3 regions of the Halomonas sp. BC2 genome follow, and region 3 is predicted to be linked to each of the others. Evidence: predicted binding sites of a transcription regulator. Region 3 holds the regulator's gene; each other region holds the start of a gene.
What was found. Region 3 encodes sigma-54, which starts transcription at its own class of promoters, with help from an activator protein. Its sites were predicted from a motif close to TGGCACNNNNNTTGCTNT; they were not measured.

Region 1: a site for sigma-54 is predicted at 1,569-1,586, ahead of B7L71_RS14060 (NCS1 family nucleobase:cation symporter-1). Genes of this name have one in related genera too.
Region 2: a site for sigma-54 is predicted at 1,770-1,787, ahead of codB (cytosine permease). Genes of this name have one in related genera too.

The regions. Positions count from the first base shown of each region.
Region 1 covers NZ_LFGT01000023.1:70,731-74,008, forward strand. The annotation lists gene B7L71_RS14060 (NCS1 family nucleobase:cation symporter-1) at 1-1,512, opposite strand, end outside; gene B7L71_RS14065 (nitrilase-related carbon-nitrogen hydrolase) at 2,093-2,959, shown strand; gene hydA (dihydropyrimidinase) at 2,994-3,278, shown strand, end outside.
Region 2 covers NZ_LFGT01000023.1:84,528-87,805, reverse strand. The annotation lists gene codA (cytosine deaminase) at 1-443, opposite strand, end outside; gene codB (cytosine permease) at 458-1,723, opposite strand; gene B7L71_RS14110 (GGDEF domain-containing protein) at 2,006-3,278, shown strand, end outside.
Region 3 covers NZ_LFGT01000009.1:182,470-185,747, reverse strand. The annotation lists gene lptB (LPS export ABC transporter ATP-binding protein) at 1-461, shown strand, start outside; gene B7L71_RS07255 (RNA polymerase factor sigma-54) at 567-1,982, shown strand; gene hpf (ribosome hibernation-promoting factor, HPF/YfiA family) at 2,080-2,388, shown strand; gene ptsN (PTS IIA-like nitrogen regulatory protein PtsN) at 2,393-2,860, shown strand; gene rapZ (RNase adapter RapZ) at 2,930-3,278, shown strand, end outside.

The sequences.
Region 1 (3,278 bases), on a different contig from region 3:
CTGGCGAGCCGCCTCGCTGGCCATCAGCGGCACAGGGCCTGCCTGGGGAGACGACGCCAGCGTACGGCTGGCGACGTAATACACCACCGCCCCCAGCGCCGAGCCCGTGAACCAGCCGTAGTCATAGAACCAGTTCATGGTGCCGGTCAGCAGCGACAGCAGGGTCAGGCTCACCGGAATGCCGAAGGCAATGAATCCGGCGATATTGACCGCAGGGTAAGCCTGGTGGTCCATGTACAGGCTAGGCACATCTAAACGCTGCTTCTTAATCAGGAAGTAATCTACTGCCATAATACCCGCAATCGGGCCCAGCAGGCTGGAGTAGCCCAGCAGCCAGTTGGAGTACATCTGCTCCAGAGAAACGCCCTGGCTCACCACCCCCGCCTTTTGCAGCAGGTCGTAACCCATCAGCAGCACCCCCACGGCGCCAGTCATCAGCACGCCACGGGTTTGATTGATCAGCTTGGGGGCAATGTTCTGAAAGTCATTGGTGGGTGAGACAATATTGGAAGCGGTGTTGGTCGAGATGGTCGCCACGATGATCAGCAGCATGGCCATGATGACCCAGAAAGGGCTGTCGATATAGCCGATCAGGCGCACCGGGTCGGCCACGGTTTGGCCTACCAGCGTTTCCGAGGCGGCGGTCAATACCACGCCCAGGGCAGCAAAGAAGAACATGGTCAACGGCAAGCCCAGGATCTGCCCGACGATCTGGTCCTTCTGGCTCTTGGCGAAGCGGCTGAAATCAGGAATGTTCAGTGACAGCGTCGCCCAGAAGCCCACCATGGCCGTCAGGCCAGCAAAGAAGTAGCCATACATCGAAGCCCCTTCCGGGCGCGACGGCGGCTGGGCCAGCAGTTCGGTCATCGACATGTGCGGCCACGCCCACATCATCAGTCCGATCCCCACGGCCAACAGCAGCGGTGCCGCCAGGGTTTCCAGCCACTTGATCGACTCGGCCCCGCGAATCACCACGTACAGGTTCATGGCGCCAAACACGAAGAAGCCAATCACTTCGCCGACGCCACCCAGCGCCGCCCAAGCGGGAAACAGCGCCGACAGCAGCAGGTGAATGGCCAGCCCGCCAAACATGGTTTGAATGCCAAACCAGCCGCAGCCTACCAGCGCCCTGACCAGGCAGGGCACGTTGGAGCCCAGGATGCCAAACGAAGAGCGCAGCACCACCGGAAAGGGAATGCCGAATTTGGTGCCGGGAAAAGCGTTCAGCGTCAGCGGAATCAGCACGATCACATTGGCCAGCAGAATGGCCAGTAGCGCCTCGCCAACGCTCAGCCCAAAGTAGGCCGTGAGCACGCCGCCCAGGGTGTAGGTAGGCACGCAGATCGACATACCGACCCACAGCGCCGCAATGTTCCATTTGCTCCAGGTACGCTCTTTTGCTTCGGTAGGCGCAATATCGTCGTTGAAGCGTGGGCTTTCACGCACATCGTCTTCCACTGCCAGTTCGACCAACCCCTGCTGATCGATCATTCGAGATTTAGCTGCCGTCATTGTTGTCTCCTCAGCCTCGCCATTGCCTTTTTATCTTCAAAGGTTCAGCAAGTTGTGCAGCAATAAGCGTGCCTAAACGCATGCCCACGCCACTAACCTATTGAACACAAAGCTGACTTGATAGACATATATAATAGCGACGCCTTTCGTATCGTTGTTGTTATACGCACGGGTATTAAAACCTCATAAAAAGGGTAGCGGCATCTCTATAAAACGCACCATCAAGATGCAAAAGAAATCACAACCAACCAATAAAAAATAACAAAACACTGATAAATATGAAAAAAATATAAAAACCATAATAGTGCAACGCTTCACCATATTGACAAAAAAGCCAGGTTAAAAATTAAAAAACTGCAAAAACAAACACTTAAAACCTCACATACTTTTCTATAAAAACTGCTTGCAAACAGCCTTCATCCAGCGCTATGTTCAAAAAGCTGTCCAATATGACAGCTTTGTAAACAATAATAATTCCCGACCGTGAGTCGCGTTCATGACACGCCCAGCACCGAGCGATACACGACTGACTTCCCATCCATTCGGAGGTCGGCGCGTTATGACAAAAGAGGGGTAGTCCATGCAGAAAATGAAGATTGGCCTGATCCAGATGGCCCTGAATACCAGCACCGACCAGGAACCCGGCGCCATTCGTGACGCAATGAACGCCGCACACCTGCCCATGATTCAGCAAGCCGCCGAGCAAGGCGTGCAGGTGCTGTGCTTCCAGGAAGTGTTCAATCAGCCCTATTTTTGCCCCAGCCAGGACAGCAAGTGGTACGCCGCCGCCGAGCGAGTGCCGGAAGGCCCCACCTGCCAGATGATGCAAAAGCTCGCAGCCGAGCATCGCATGGTGATCATCGTCCCTATCTATGAAGAGACCGAGACCGGCGTTTACTACAACACCGCCGCCGTGTTCGATGCCGACGGCAGCTACCTGGGCAAATACCACAAGACACACATTCCCCAGGTGGCTGGCTTTTGGGAGAAATTCTTCTTCAAACCAGGCAAATCCAACTGGCCGGTTTTCGATACCGCCTACGGCAAGATCGGCGTGTATATCTGCTACGACCGCCACTTCCCGGAAGGCTGGCGGGCACTGGCGCTCAACGGCGCAGAGGTAATTTTCAACCCTTCTGCCACGGTGGCCGGTCTTTCCCAATACCTCTGGGAGCTGGAGCAACCCGCCTCCGCCGCCGCCAACGGCTGCTTCATCGCCGCTATCAACCGGGTTGGCACCGAGGCGCCCTGGAATATCGGCGACTTCTACGGCTCCAGCTACATCGTCAACCCACGCGGCAAGATCGAAGCCCAGGCCAGCGCCACGGAAGACGAGCTGCTGGTGCATGAGATCGATTTAGACATGGTGCGCGAAGTGCGCAACAACTGGCAGTTCTTCCGCGACCGCCGCCCCGAAACCTACACCCGCCTCACCGACGGTGAATGATTCTGCTGGCTAAACACAACGACAGGAGCGAACCATGAGCTTATTGATCAAGGGCGGCACGGTGGTCACCCACGCCGACACTTACCGCGCCGATGTGCTGTGTGTCGATGGCAAAATCCACGCCATTGGCACCGACCTGGACGTGCCGGAAGGCTGCGAGATCGTCGATGCCAGCAACCAATTGGTGATGCCTGGCGGCATCGACCCCCATACCCACATGCAGATGCCCTTCATGGGCGCGGTGGCCAGCGAAGACTTCTACACCGGCACCGCCGCCGCCATGGCGGGCGGCACCACCACGATCATCGACTTCGTGATC
Region 2 (3,278 bases), on a different contig from region 3:
ACCTGAATGTCGATTTTGTCCTTCAGCTCGTCTCGCAGTGTGCAAAGGGTTTTCAGGCCTACCAGGCTGGGGTCGCTGGTGTCGGCATGGGTGCGCACGAACTGCACGCCGTTGCCGATCAACAGGTTGAGGGTCTTCAGTACGCGCTCCCGAATGTCCGCCTCGTCAAGCAACGGCTTACGCTCTCCCCAGCGTTCGATGCCCTCGAACAGCGTGCCGCTCTGGTTCCAGTGAGGCTCGCCAGCGGTCAGGGCCGCATCCAGGTGGATGTGCGGCTCGATAAACGGCGCGCACAGCAGCTTGCCGCCCGCATCCCTCTGGTCTTCGCCTGCCGTTTGCGGCGCATCCTGAGCGGTGATTGCGGTGAAGACGCCGTTCTCGATGTCCAGCCGATAAAGCCCAGGGCGCTGGCGAAGGCGGGCATTGATGATCTGCATGTTCATAAACAGGTGCTCACTTATTGTTTGGCCGTCGATGGGAAGCTATCACCCAGCGTAGCGTGCTTCAGACGTAGCAGCACGGCGTAGCTGCCTGCCGCGACTGCGACACCCACCAGCGGCGGTAGTAACGGAGAAAAATAGGCAGCCCCGGCACCAATGGCATAGGCGGCGAGGCCGCGCCGATTGAAGTCGGGTAGCTGCGCAGAGGCCAAAGCAGGGTAGCGGCCTCGGTGCTTGAGCCAAAAATCAGCCATGATCACCCCGCCCATGGGAGGGATAAACGTGCCGAGCAGCACCAGAAATGGAATGAGCAGGTTGTACATACCACCTACCGCCAGCACGGTACCAATGGCGGCGCCGCTGACGGTGACCAAGCGGCGCTTTTCGGTGCGCAGCAAGTTGCATCCCGCCACGGCGAAGTTGTAAATCGTGTTGTCCTGGGTCGTCCATATGTTCAGGAACAGCATCAATACCGCGAGGGAGAGAAAGCCTTGGGCAATGAGAACATCGACGATATCTGCCTGCTGGTAAATCATCGTGCCCAAGGCACCGGTCAGCACCATCAATCCATTGCCAATGAAAAAAGCGGCCAGCGTTGCGATCACCGCAACTTTCGGCGTCCTGGCAAAGCGACTCCAGTTGGTCGCCTGGGTGCCACCGCTGATGAAGGTACCGATAATCACGGTGATCGCCGCTGCGACACTCATACTTTCCGTTGGCGTTTGCTGGCTTAATCCTGCAAAGCCGCGCACATCGACCAGCCCGGTGAACAGGCTGATCAAGATGAAGAGCATCATGGCGGGTACGGCGAAGCGCGATAGCCAGTCCATGCCTCGATAGCCGATCATGGCGGTCACGCAGAATCCAAAGCCAAACAGCACCATCAAGGGGATTTCCAGCCATTCAGGCATCCCCGTGGTGCGTACCAGTACCAGAGCTATCGTGGCGGTTCCCCAGGCGTACCAGCCAATCTGGGTGAAGCCGAGGATGATGTCAGAGAGTTTGCTGCCTTTTTCGCCGAAACAGAACCGCCCCATCAGGACGGCATTCAGGCCGCTCTGGCAGGCGATATAAGCCAGCGTTGCTGCGTAGATACCCAGTAGCAGGTTGCCTGCCACGATAATCCACAGTAACTGGCCAATCGGGAAGGCTTGGCCCAGGGAGCCACCCGCCCACATGGTGGCGGTGAAAAAGGTAAAGCCAAGCAGTACCGCTGAGGTAGAGAGTAGCCCTTTCCGAGCCTGGAGGGGTACTTCGCTAAGTGGGTAGTCTGAATGGTGCATCTTTTTCCCCTTCGATACGTCGTCGCGTGTCATGGTCAAGAAAGATGCAGCAAGCCGCATGCCAATCAGGCGTGGTCAGGTAACAAGAAACGTTTAAATTTTTAGCCACTCGTGCGCGTCTTTAATGGTAGTTTGCGAAAAGAAGACATGAATAACGAGCGCGCACGCGCACAACAAGGTAACGAACGCTCTGCATGGCGTGGCGCTAACATGCCATTGACAGGATCGATGATCAGCAATGGGGCGATGTGGCAAGACGTGGCTGAGGGGGAGTCGGCCAATATGGAACCATCCAGTTCGCAAGAACCACCGTTGCCAGCCGCTGGGCTGCCCTGGTATCGCACCCTGGTCGGCAAAGTGGCGGCCTTCATGGTGTTGGGCGTGGTGTTTGCCTATTCCATGGGCGCCTTGCTGGGCTTGACCATTGTGGAGCGCAGTGCACGCGAACAGTGGGCTCGGGAAGCGCTGGTGAATGCCCAAATCGTGAGCGCTACGATTCGGCGCATCTACACGAACGTGGCGGTACGCACCGACCCCTCGGGTCAAGTGACGCACCTGGTGTCGGAACAGGCCCTTGGGGATGAAGACTCGGTGCTCAGTACCGGTTTCAGTCCCGTGGATGTGTTGGCGCTGGCGAGTGCGCAAACGCGCCACAACGTCTGGCTGTTTTCCCGCTTACCGGATGGCCGCTTCAGCATGGTCGCCGATGCCCATCACGGTGAAGACGTCTCGCTCACACTGCCTCAAGTCCCGGAGCTATCGCTGGCCGCGTCCGGTAACGAGCCGTACGTGGGTTTTGCCTGGCTTGGCCATGAGGAGCACTTCATCAGTGCGCTGCCCATCGTGTCTTCCCAAGGGGAGCTATGGGGGGTGTCGGTCGCCTCCATTGGCACGAAGGCGACGCTGTATCACGTGGATCGTGAGTTTTTGCTGAAGGTTGTCGCCTCGCTGGGCATCGTGCTGTTGGCCACGGCCTTGCTGTTGAGCCTGTTGATGCATCGGCTGTTCAAGCCCGTGCCGCGTCTGATCAAGGCGCTGACGCATATTTCCCATAACCGAACCGAGCAGGCAACGCCCTACACACAGCGCCAGGATGAAATTGGCTGTATGGCCCAAGCCATCGAAGCGTTACGCAAAAAAGTCGTCGAGCGTGAGCTGCTGCTGGAGGTCAAGGAGGAGGCGCTCAAGTTCCAGCACCTGGCGCACCACGATGCGCTGACCAAGCTGCCTAATCGTGTTCAGTTCAACGATGCCTTGCGGGATGCCGTCGCACAGCTGCCGAGCGGTGAGCGCTTCAATGTGATGATTTTTGATCTGGATCGCTTCAAGGCCGTCAACGATACGTTAGGGCATGCCGCTGGGGATGAGCTGCTGGTCCAGGCCAGTCGACGGGTGCAGCAGCTGTTGGCCGAACGCGAGCTGGTGGCGCGTCTGGGGGGCGATGAGTTCGCGATTCTCCAGCCTGTTCACCACCATGCGCTGGACGAAGCCAGTGTGCGGGCAGGGCGGCTGGTCGCTGCGCTGCGCGAACCCTTTGACCTGCAGGGAGAGCGCG
Region 3 (3,278 bases):
TCTTTCGCAAACTGTCGGTGGCCGACAATATCATGGCCATTCTGGAAACGCGTCGTGAGCTGGACCGCAGCAGCCGAGAAGCCAAGCTCGAATCTCTGCTGGAAGATTTTCACATCACCCACATTCGCGACAACCTGGGCATGAGCCTCTCGGGCGGCGAGCGGCGGCGGGTGGAAATCGCTCGCTCGCTGGCCACCGAACCTGCCTTCATTCTGCTGGATGAACCATTTGCCGGCGTCGACCCCATTTCCGTGGGCGATATCAAATCGATCATACGCGCCCTCAAGAAGCGTCATATTGGCGTCCTCATCACCGACCACAACGTGCGTGAAACTCTGGATATCTGCGATATTGCCTACATTGTTGGCGACGGACACATCATCGCCAGTGGAAACCCCCAGGAAATCCTCAATAACCAGAAGGTACGCGACGTCTATCTGGGCGCCGACTTCCGGCTTTAAACAATGGCCCACGAAGACATTTTATTTAGTGGCATGCTTATTGCACTTGCACCAAACGGAGACTCGCTCTAGGGTGGAGCTTTCTGATTAACGAGTGGTTCTCAGATGGTCATGAAAGCTTCTCTTCAACTGCGCATCGGCACACAGCTGACCATGACACCTCAGCTGCAGCAGGCCATTGCGCTGCTTCAGCTATCGACGCTGGACCTTCGTCAAGAAATTCAGCAGGCGCTGGATGCCAACCCCATGCTCGAGCAGGAAGATGAGTTTGGCGAACAGGCCGTCAGCGAGCCTCAGGAAGCCGAGTGGGCAGACAGCATCCCCAGCGAGCTTTCCGTAGACAGCGACTGGTCCGACACGTATCAGGACATGGGGAGCATGGGCGGCAGCAGCGAAGGCCCGGACTTCGAGCGTCAGGCGGCGGGGCAGAGCCTGCACGGTCACCTGCTTTGGCAATTGGCCATGACCGACTTCTCCTCCCGTGAACATGCCATCGCCGAAAGCCTCATCGATGCGCTGGATGCCAACGGCTACCTGACCCAGCCTCTCAACGACATTCGCGAGGGGCTCAAGGCACAAGGCCACGACGGCCTGAGCCAGCGCGAGGTCGAAAACACCCTGCTGCGCCTTCAGCAGTTCGAACCCACCGGAGTATTTGCCCGTGACCTGCGGGAGTGCCTGATGCTGCAGCTGGCCTCGCTGCCCGAAGACACCCCGCTGCTGATGCCTGCCAAACGCCTGGTACGCCAGTTTCTCGAAGCCCTTGGCAAGGACGACATGCGCTTGCTGAAGCGACGCCTGAGCCTCGACGACGAGCAGTTGGACGATGTCATCCGTTTAATTCGCAGCCTTGACCCCAGGCCTGGAAGCGCCTATGGCATCACCGACGACAGCTATGTCACGCCAGATCTGGTGGTACGCCACGATCACGAGGGCTGGCACCTGGAACTCAACCCGGAAGCGCTGCCCCGACTGCGTATTCAGCCCGACTACGCCAGCCTGATCAAACGCGCCGACAAGAGCCAGGACAACCAGTTTCTGAAAGAGCATCTCCAGGAGGCTCGCTGGCTGATCAAAAGCCTTTCGAGCCGCAACGACACCCTGCTGCGCGTGGGGCGCGAGATCATTGCTCGGCAGATCGGCTTTCTGGAGCATGGCGAAGAAGCCATGAAACCACTGATTCTGGCCGATATCGCCGAAGCGGTGGAGATGCATGAATCGACCATCTCGCGGGTCACTACCCAGAAATACATTCATACCCCGCGCGGGGTGTTCGAGCTCAAGTACTTCTTCTCCAGCCAAGTCAGCGGCCAGGAAGGTGGCGACAGCCATTCCAGCACGGCCATTCGAGCACGCATCAAGAAACTGATTCAGGACGAGCCTCCGGGCAAGCCACTCTCCGACAGCCGTCTGGTCACCCTGCTGGAAGCGGGCGGCATCACCGTGGCCCGCCGCACCGTGGCCAAGTACCGTGAGTCGATGGGTATACCTTCGTCGAGTGAGCGCCGTCGTTTACGCTAGTTAAACGCTCTCGCCCAACAAACTCTCGACGAGGGCTTTGCAATGGCCCAAAAAGGGTTACAATCGAAGTACAGTCCGATGGATAAGGAGCACGTCAATGCAAGTAAACATCACTGGTCATCACGTTGAACTGACTGACGCCTTGCGTGACTACGTAAACGAAAAGCTGGAACGCGTTGAGCGTCACTACGACAACATCACGACCGTCCAGGTCACCTTATCTGTCGAAAAGGAGCGCCAGCAAGCGGCTTGCACGCTGCATGCCGCAGGAGCAGACCTGCATGCGGAAGCGCAGGATAATGACATGTACGCGGCCATTGACGCCCTGGCGGACAAAATCGACCGTCAGCTGGTAAAACACAAGGAAAAAGCACAAGCCCGCGCCCAAGGCGCTGGCGTGCGTTAAACCGATGACGTTGGAAACCATACTCCCCCCGGAGCGCGTGCTGTACGACGTGCCCGGGGGCAGCAAAAAAAGGGTGCTGGAGTTTTTCAGCACCTTTATCGCTCAGAACACGCCCAGCCTGGACAGTCAGGAAGTCTTCAGTCGCCTGATTGGCCGTGAACGGCTGGGCAGCACTGGTATCGGCAATGGCGTAGCCATCCCCCATGCACGCAGTCCTCACTGCAGCACGCCCATTGCTGGCTTTCTCAAGCTAGCCGAGCCCGTCGACTTCGATGCCATCGATGGTGACCCCGTCGATCTGGTGTTCGTGCTGCTGGTACCCGAAGAAGCCGATGATACGCATTTGGCGCTATTGGGTCAGGTCGCCACCATCATGAACGACGCAGCCACACGCCAGCAATTGCGCAATGTCAGCAGCCAGCGTGAACTGCTGACGCTGTTGACCGACAAGATTCGCGAGCAGGCTGCCTAGCGCAGCCTTTGCTGGGCAGCAAGGCCGTCGGTAACCCCCTATTCCTTCTCAAGCCAAGAGAGATGCGCTATGCAGCTGGTGATCATTAGCGGCCGTTCAGGGTCCGGTAAGTCCATCGCCCTACAGGCGCTGGAAGATCTTGGCTATTACGCCATCGACAACCTGCCTGCCATGCTGCTGGGCTCGCTGGTCGATGAACTGCGTCAACAGGGGGGGCGTACTCATTTGGCCGTCAGCATCGATGCGCGCAACTTGCCTACTGCACTGGAACAGTTGCCTGCTCTGCTGGAAGAACTACGCCAGCGTCAGATCCGTTTTCAGGTCATCTACCTGACCACGGACGCTCGCATTCTGCTGGAGCGCTACTCGGCTACCCGTCGGCGCCACCCGCTGACGCGGGATAGCGACATGACCCTGG